Regions from separate parts of the Ensifer sp. YR511 genome, predicted to be linked through region 2. Evidence: riboswitches for the same ligand, from Rfam matches in the RefSeq annotation. Region 2 holds a riboswitch; the other holds the start of a gene.
What was found. Region 2 has a riboswitch for cobalamin ahead of BLU15_RS01800 (DUF1636 family protein). Riboswitches for the same ligand answer to the same signal wherever they lie in the genome.
Positions count from the first base shown of each region.

Region 1: linked by a shared signal. The riboswitch ahead of BLU15_RS07240 (aromatic ring-hydroxylating oxygenase subunit alpha) and the one ahead of BLU15_RS01800 (DUF1636 family protein) in region 2 are both predicted to bind cobalamin.

Region 1 is NZ_FNGR01000003.1:8,958-13,167, reverse strand. Features, by position in the region: gene BLU15_RS07255 (FAD-binding oxidoreductase) at 1-118, opposite strand, end outside; gene BLU15_RS07250 (L-threonylcarbamoyladenylate synthase) at 263-1,237, opposite strand; gene BLU15_RS07245 (DUF6656 family protein) at 1,315-1,914, opposite strand; cobalamin riboswitch at 2,232-2,433, shown strand; gene BLU15_RS07240 (aromatic ring-hydroxylating oxygenase subunit alpha) at 2,537-3,781, shown strand; gene BLU15_RS07235 (FAD-binding oxidoreductase) at 3,783-4,210, shown strand, end outside.
Region 2 is NZ_FNGR01000001.1:371,138-375,347, forward strand. Features, by position in the region: gene BLU15_RS01790 (ABC transporter substrate-binding protein) at 1-918, opposite strand, end outside; gene BLU15_RS01795 (ABC transporter ATP-binding protein) at 915-1,718, opposite strand; gene BLU15_RS01800 (DUF1636 family protein) at 1,741-2,154, opposite strand; cobalamin riboswitch at 2,259-2,475, opposite strand; gene BLU15_RS01805 (RidA family protein) at 2,659-3,135, opposite strand; gene aspT (aspartate-alanine antiporter) at 3,617-4,210, shown strand, end outside.

The sequences.
Region 1 (4,210 bases), on a different contig from region 2:
AAAGTCCGCGCGATTCGACGAGATAGCGCGCCTTGTCGGCTTCGTCCGTCAGCACGTTGGTGTTGCCGACGATCTCGGCGAAGGAAGCGATGAGTTCGGGAGAGGGAAGGGTGGTCATGGGCCTCACTTCGCATTGCGCCTGCGCGCGCTATCGGATCGGTCGATCTGAGGATCTGGTCCTCGGTTCCTGGTCGGCGGCGATCATAACCGCAATTGGTGCCGTTCGATGAGGGTGGGTGCGGAGAAGATGCCGCACACTATCTTACCCTCGTGGTGCCGCCGCCCGTTGTAACCGGTCGATGATGGCTTCCCCCAACCCGTCCGAAGGGATCGGCCCGAAGGCGATGGTCTCTGCGCCGCTGGCATCCGCCCGCTTCATATAGTCGAAGAGATTGGCGGCGGCTTCGCGCAGATTGCCAGTCGGGCTGAGATCGAGAACGACGGCCGCCTGCTCTTCGCCGGCGATCCGATTGCCGCCGAAACGGATCAAGGCTTCGCCGGCATGCACCTCGGCGGCATCGAGCCGGACGGCAGCGCCGGGCGCGTAGTGCGAGGCGAGCATGCCCGGCGCCTCGATCGTCGCTCCCGCCGTCTCCGGCCGGGTCACCGGACGGCCAAGCAGGCGTTCGATCTCGGCGGCATCGAGGCCACCCGGCCGAAGCAACCGGATCTCGTCGCCGTCGACCTTGATGATCGTCGACTCAAGGCCGATTTGGGCCTGGCCGGCGTCGAGGATCAGCTTCAGTTTGTCGCCGAGATCGGCTTCCACATGGACCGCACTGGTCGGGCTGATTTTGCCCGACGTATTGGCACTGGGCGCGGCCAGTGGTCGCCCGAAGTGAGCGATTACCCGGCGCGAGAAACCGTCGGGCATGCGGATGCCGAGCGTGTCGAGGCCGGCGGACGCCAGCGCATGAACCGTGCTGTCGGCGCGCTGCCGAAGGATCAGCGTCAGCGGGCCGGGCCAGAAGGCTTCGGCCAGCTGCCTCGAAATCGGATCGAAATGCACATGGGCTTCGGCCATCGCCATGTCGGAAACATGCGAGATCAGCGGATTGAAGCGCGGGCGCCCCTTCATCTCGTAGATGCGACTGATCGCATCGGGATTGGTAGCGTCGGCGGCAAGGCCGTAGACCGTCTCGGTCGGAATGGCGACCGGCTCGCCTTCGGCAAGAACGGCGCAGGCGCGCGCGATCGCGCGGTCCGGTTCTCTATCCGTGTCGATGATCTCAGCCATGCCGTTTCCTTTCCGACGCTTCCTTAACGGACGCACCGGAAAAACAGAACGATTTTCTTTGAAGGAACCGGTTCGGCTCAGAGGCTGCGAATGATGCGACGCAACGCGTCATCCTTGGCGCCAAGCATCAGTACGTTTTTCAGCGCGACCTTGGGATCATCTGTGCGAAACAGCAGCCCGTTGTCACGAAAGTTGCGGTTGATGACCATTTGCCCGGCTTGGGCGCCCGGTTCGATGGCGACGGCGAAGTACATGCGTGAATAGCCGGGCTGGATACTCTCGAAAAAATGCGTCTCGTCGCCCAGGTTGCAGAAGAAGTTGGCGAAGTAGAAGGACCAGGTGATGTCCTTGGAGGGAGTAACCGGCGTACGCGCCGCCGTCACGTGACAGTAGCCGAGATGCGGCCGGCCGACGAGCGTGCGGTGGAAGATCATCTTCGGGAACTGGATCGAGTTGTGGAACCCGTTGATCCGCTTATGGGTCGTGTCGCCGGCGGTGCTGAGCTTCTTGCCCGTCCTGTCTGCGACTTCCTCATAGCTCAAATACCGGCGTTCGCTCGGCAACCATTGCCTGCGGTTGATCCGGCCCGTGCGCAGGAATTCGGTATGAACCGCCACCTTCGGCGGGATTGTCGGCAGCTTCTCGGCTGTCGCGTCGTAGTATCTCAACTTTGCCATGATCGTCAGCGCGCCATCTGCCTGCCTGCAGGACCTCTCTCGTCCGCCGGCTAGGCTAGCGGCTCATGGTTAATGAATGATTTCGTCCTGGCTGCATCATTAGCGTTCTCTATCTGACGCGATGTCGCAAACGGGCGAAGCCCTCCCGCATCTGCGCCGACCGCGCCGCAAAAGTCGGCAATTGCCCAAGATGTGATCTATCTATATGTTTGCAATGTAAAAATTCTAAGACGGTGGCCTTTTGTGGCGGTTTTTTCCGTGTCGTCATTCTGGAATTGGATGTCGCTATCGGGCAGCTGCCAAGGTGACTTCCGCGATTACATATCCTTACTCAAGGTGCCGTCTTCGAAGGGAAGATGGAGAATTGGGAAGCCGGTCAAATCCCGGCGCTGCCCCCGCAACGGTGGTGGAGCGAAAGCCTCGGCAAAGGCCACTGGACGGTTCGTCCGGGAAGGCGCCGGGCAGGTCCGAAAGGACGGCTCCTGAGCCCGGAAACCAGCCTTGACGGACATAACCGTAACGGGTTGCGGCGGGCAGCCGGATCGGAGCCTCAAACGCATGGGCGTGCGCCCGTGCGGGTTCCTGTCCTGCCTCTCCGAAACATGGCGCATGAGGACAGGACATGGACACCAGAAACGATATGCTTCGAAAGCTGAAGGGCAGGCAGGACGGCTACAGCCTCGACCGGGCCTTTTACATCGATCCCGACTACTACAGGCAGGATCTGGAAAACATCTGGTACAAGGATTGGCTGTTTATCGGCCATGACTGCGAGATCCCGCGGGCCGGCAATTACTTCACCGTCCAGGTCGGCGGCTACCCCGTTGTCATCACCCGCGACCGCCAGGGCGCCATCCGGGCGCTGCACAATTCCTGCCGCCACCGCGGCTCGCGCGTCTGCACGCAGGCGAAAGGCTCGTCGGCAAAGCTTGTCTGTCCCTATCACCAGTGGACCTACGAACTCGACGGCTCGCTGCTCTTTGCCCGGCAGATGGGAGAGGATTTCGACAAGGCCGCCCACAGTCTGAAGCCGATCCATTGCGAAACGGTCGGCGGCTACATCTTCATCAACCTGTCGGAAAAGCCGATGGATTTCACGACGTTCCGCGACATGGCCTTGCCCTATCTTGCGCCGCATCGGCTCGGCGAAACCAAGGTCGCGTTCGAAAGCACCATCATCGAGAAGGGCAACTGGAAGCTCGTCTGGGAAAACAACCGCGAATGCTACCATTGCGCCGCCAATCATCCGGAACTCTGCCGCACCTATCCTGAGGCGCCGACGGCGACCGGGGTGCAGGGCGCCAAGGATGATCCTGTGATCGCCGAACATTGGGCGAAGTGCGAGGCCGAGGGCCTGCCGAGCGAATTTAAGATGTCGCCGACCGGTCAGTTCCGCGCCGCCCGCATGCCGCTTGTCGACAATGCCGAAAGCTACACCATGTCGGGCGCCCGCGCCGTCAGGCGGGCCCTGTCCGCCGACGTCTCCCAGAGCCAGATCGGCACGCTCTTGATGTTCCACTATCCCACCACCTGGAACCATGTGCTCGCCGACCACGCCATCACCTTCCGGGTGCTGCCGCTCGGGCCCGAACTGACTCAGGTGACGACGAAGTGGCTCGTCAACAAGGATGCGGTCGAAGGCGTCGACTACAATCTAGATGAACTGACGCATGTCTGGACCGAGACCAACGACCAGGACCGTCAGATCGTCGAGGAAAATGCCTTCGGCATCCGCTCACCGGCCTATGAGCCCGGTCCCTATTCGCCCGAGCACGAGGGTGGCGTGATGCAGTTCGTCGAGTGGTACTGCAAGTTCATGGAGCAGCGCCTTGCCGGCGACGCGGCTCCGCTTTCAAGGGTCGCCTAACATGCAGATGGCCTCTTCGTTTCACCATTTCGACGCGCTCCACGTCTGGATCGACCGGCAGCAGATGCTCGAATGCACATCGGCGGTCGTCGAGACCGCCGATGTCATGACCTTCACCTTCCGGGCCGAAAAGCCCGCCTGGTTTCGCTATCTGCCCGGGCAATTCGTGACCCTCGAACTGCCCGTCGCCGACGAGCCAGTGATGCGCACCTACACCCTGTCGTCGACGCCCTCGCGGCCGCTGTCGATCGCCGTGACCGTCAAGGCGCAGTCAGACAGCATCGGCACCCGCTGGATGTTCGAGCACCTGAAGCCCGGAATGAAACTCCGCGCCTTTGGCCCGCTTGGCGATTTCAGCTTCGTCCGCCATCCCGGCGACAAATACCTGTTTATCTCGGCCGGCTCCGGCATCACGCCGATGATGTCGAT
Region 2 (4,210 bases):
GGCAATGGCGTCGATGTTGCGCGGGCCTGGCGTCGCTTCGACATAATCGAGCACGACGAAGCGATCGTTCTTGACGGCATCGACATTCTTGAAGGCTGCATTGTTCTTCATGAAGGCGATCTTGTCCTCGGCCTTCACCTCGCCGTAGTTGACGATGACCACCACTTCCGGGTTGCGCTCGATCACCGGTTCCCAGGAGATTTCCACCCAGCTCTTTTCCACGTCGTCCATGATGTTGGCGCCGCCGGCGGCCTCGATCATCGCCGTCGGAATGCCGAAGCGGCCGGAAGTAAACGGCTTCTCTTCGCCGGAATCATAGACGAAGACCCGCGTCGGGTTAGCCTTGCCGGCGTTCGCCTTGGTGATCTCGGCAAGCTGGCGGCGATAGCCGTCAACCAGCGTCTCGGCGCGATCCTCGACGCCGAAGATGCGGCCGAGATTGAGAAGATCGACGAACATGTCGTTCATATCAGGCTTCTGCTTGGCCATCACGTGGATGCAGGATTCGGTCAGCTCGTAGACGCCGATCTTGAAGGGCGCCAATGTCTCGGGCGTGACCTCGCCGCCGACCTTCATGCCGTAGTTCCAGCCGGCAAAGAGGAAATCGGCATCGGCGTTGAGCAGCACTTCCTTGGTCGGATATTTCTCCGAAAGCTCCGGCAGTTCCTTGACGCCTTCGCGCAGCTTCTCGTCCAGCGTCTTCCAGCCGGAGACGCCGGTATAGCCGACCATGCGGTCCTGGAGCCTCAGCGCCAGCATCATCTCCACCAGGTTGACGTCGTTGGCGATCGCGCGCTTCGGCGCCGCGTCGAAGGTCACCTCGCGGTTGCAGCTCTTGACGGTGACCGGATAGGCCAGCGCCGGCGTGGCGGCGGCAAGCACGAAAAGAAGGGAAAATGGGGCAATATTGATCTTCATGAAATCGATCCCTGTCGAGGAAGTGAAAAGGAAAAGCGGGCGCCGCCGGCAGCGGCATTGTGAACGGTGGCGGTGACGCCGAAGGCGGCCGAAAGCTCGCCGGGGCTGAGCACCTCTTCGGGCGGGCCGAAGGCCGTCAGCCGCCCGGTGGTCAAGATCGCGACATCTGTCGCAAACTCGGCGGCGAGATTGATGTCGTGCAGCGTCGAGACGATTGTCAGTTTCAGCGTCTGCAAGAGCTCGAGGATTTCGAGCTGGTGGCGGATGTCGAGATGGTTCGTCGGCTCGTCGAGGATGATGATGCGCGGTTCCTGTGCCAGCGCGCGGGCGATCAGCACCCGCTGCTTCTCACCGCCCGAAAGCGTCGAGAACTGGCGACCGGCAAGATGGGCAAGATCGAGATGCGCGAGCGCATGCTGCACCCGCTCGCGGTCGAAATCGTTCCAGCCGCTCAAGCCCTCCCGCCGCGGAATGCGTCCCATCATCACGACGTCGCGCACGCTGAAGGGAAAATCGCCGGGCATCTCCTGCAAGACGACGGCGATTGTCCTTGCCGCCTCGCGGGCCGAGATCGACCAGAGATCGACGCCATCGACCGAAACACGGCCGGCATTCGGCTGCACCGCCCGGTAGAGGCAGCGCAGAAGCGAGGTTTTGCCGGCGCCATTCGGCCCGAGGATCGCAAGCCGGCTGCCGGCCGCGATCGCAAAGCCGATGTCGTTGACCAGCGTCAGGCCCGAACGCGGCCCCCAGCGAAGGCCCTCGACCGTGAGGGCTGCACCCGTCGCGTTGCAGCTCATGGGTTCGTTCCTCTGCGCGACCTCATTGGAAGTGCCCGCCAAGATCTTCGGAGACGAGCATCGCCGCGGGAATGCGGGCAAGCGTCTTGCCTTTCAGCCCGCGCGGCCGTTCCGCCGCCCGCGTCATGCCATCGCCACGCTCGGCATAGGTTGTGGCAAAGCGCACGAGATCGTCGATGTCCTCTTCCGGCGAGACGTCGCCGAAGAGATAGGTCGCCTTCCCCGTTGCCTGGAAGGCGATGGTGCAGGGCCGCGTGCAGGCCGCCATGCAGACCGTTCCGGCGATCGAGAAGTCGCGATCGAGCGGTGCGCCGAGCGCTGCGATGCTCAGGTTGAGCCGCTTGATCAGCTCGGCACCGGGCACGCATGGGCCGCCGGTGAAGCGGCAATCGGTGCAGACCGTTATCTTGTGCTGTCGGAAATTCGGCTCAGCCATTCCTGCCCTCCGCCGGACTGACGGCAAGAGATGGCGAAACGGCAAGAGGACGGAAAACCGTCGTATGAAAGCCAGTTCTTTTCCATCGGAACACCCCGTCCGTTGTGGTTGATCGGTTCGATGGCAGGTCTCCTGGCTCGCGGGTCGTGGCGCATCCACGTCTTCCCGGTCTTCGACCAGTGACATGGTGTGAATGCGCTTTCCGCTCACAGTTGCGGGGGCAGCCACGGTCTCGGCCCCATCAGGGTCGTCCGTTCCGTGTTCCCTTTTCAGCCGCTTCCGCATTGTCGCGGACGCAGCACCATCAACGCCTTCCTCGCATGAATCGGCGGATGAGACAACCGCACGACACAGGCGGGAGGGATCTATCAACATGCGGCGTTTCGTCATGCGAGATTTGTTATAAAATAACATTACGTAGCGCAAGCCGAAAATTGGGCGCCGGACACAATCCGACGCCCGCGATAGCGACCACCTTTCCGCTAAAAGACGTGCCGTGCTACCTCAGAACTCCGGCGGCAAGAGTTCGGCCGTCAGCGTCACCGCGACAGAGGCGTTGCCCGGCAGGTTGCGCACGCCGCAGACGGAGCGAACATGGCCAGCCCTTTCGCCAAAGGCGGCCGCCAGAAGCTCGGAAGCACCGTCGAGGACCTTCGGGTGCTCCAGGAAATCCTCAGTGCAGGCGACATGTCCCTCCAGCCGGACGATCTGGCGAATACGCTCGAAACGGCCGAGATGCTCATGGATCTGCGCCAGCGCGTTGAGCACTGCCAACTCTGCGGCCTTGCGCCCCTCGTCGATGGTCACATCGCGCCCGAGCAGCCCCGTATGCACGAAGCGCCCGTCCAGCAATGGCCCCTGCATCGAAACATGAAGCATCTCACCCGCCTCGATCACCGCGCGGTAGGCGCCGAGCGGCCTCGGCGGCGTCGGGAGCTGAACGCCAAGTGCGCCGAGCCTTCGGATAACCTCGTCCATCATTGCTTCCCCTCCTCGTCACCTTACGAACCGGCCGCCTTGCGGAGACGACACCGCTTTTTTCTCAAGCCCTCGAAGTTCTGCCGCCCCTATCGCAAGCAGCAAGACGCGCCGTTCCGTGCCCAGCAACTTTTCCAAGCATAACCAAGAGAAAACGCCTCATGCTTCACGTTGGGAGATAACGTTACGAATTACAACACCAGAGTTGAAGTGCCATCGCGATCCGGGCCAGTGCCGCGGTCTTGCGATCGAATGCGACCGACACATCGCGGCGGCCTCGATCCCCAACCCCAAGCAAAAACGCTGAAATGTAACATACGTTACGCTCACGTAACCCTATGCCCGTTGAGAATTTCGACGACCGAAGCGACAATTGCCGGGATTAAGATTGGGCATCGACAAGCCTCGGAAACAAGCTCAACTTAGCCGCGCAGATCCCGAAATGAAGTGACGGCAACTCAACTTTCAGAGGGGAATAGCATCAGTGAATCCCATTGATTTCTTCGTCGACACGCTTCGGACCTATCCGCCTGTCGCCGTCTTCCTCGCCCTCGGCATCGGCTTCCTCATCGGTCCGATCAAGGTCGCGGGGTTCAACCTTGGAAATGTCACCGCCACGCTGCTTGCGGGCGTTCTCATCGGACAGCTGGGTATCCAGGTTTCCGGCGACCTGAAATCCACCCTGTTTTTGATTTTCCTCTTCGCCGTCGGCTACGGCGTCGGGCCGCAATTCGTGCGGGGCTTGAGCACCGATGGACCGAAACAGATCGCCTTTGCGCTCTCCGTGCTGGTGCTGTGCCTCGTCGTTCCCTATCTCTGCGCGCTGATTGCCGGGCTGCCGCTCGGCTATGGCGCCGGCATGTATGCCGGCTCGCAGACGATCTCGGCTGCAATCGGGGTTGCGACCGACCAGATCAATTCGCTCGGGCTGACGCCGGAGCAGGCCAAGACCTTTGCCGACCAGATCCCGATCGCCTATGCGGTGACCTATATCTGGGGCACGATCGGCTCGGCGATCATCCTCGCCCAGCTCGGTCCCAAGCTTCTTGGCATCGACCTTCCGGCGGCCTGCCGCGAA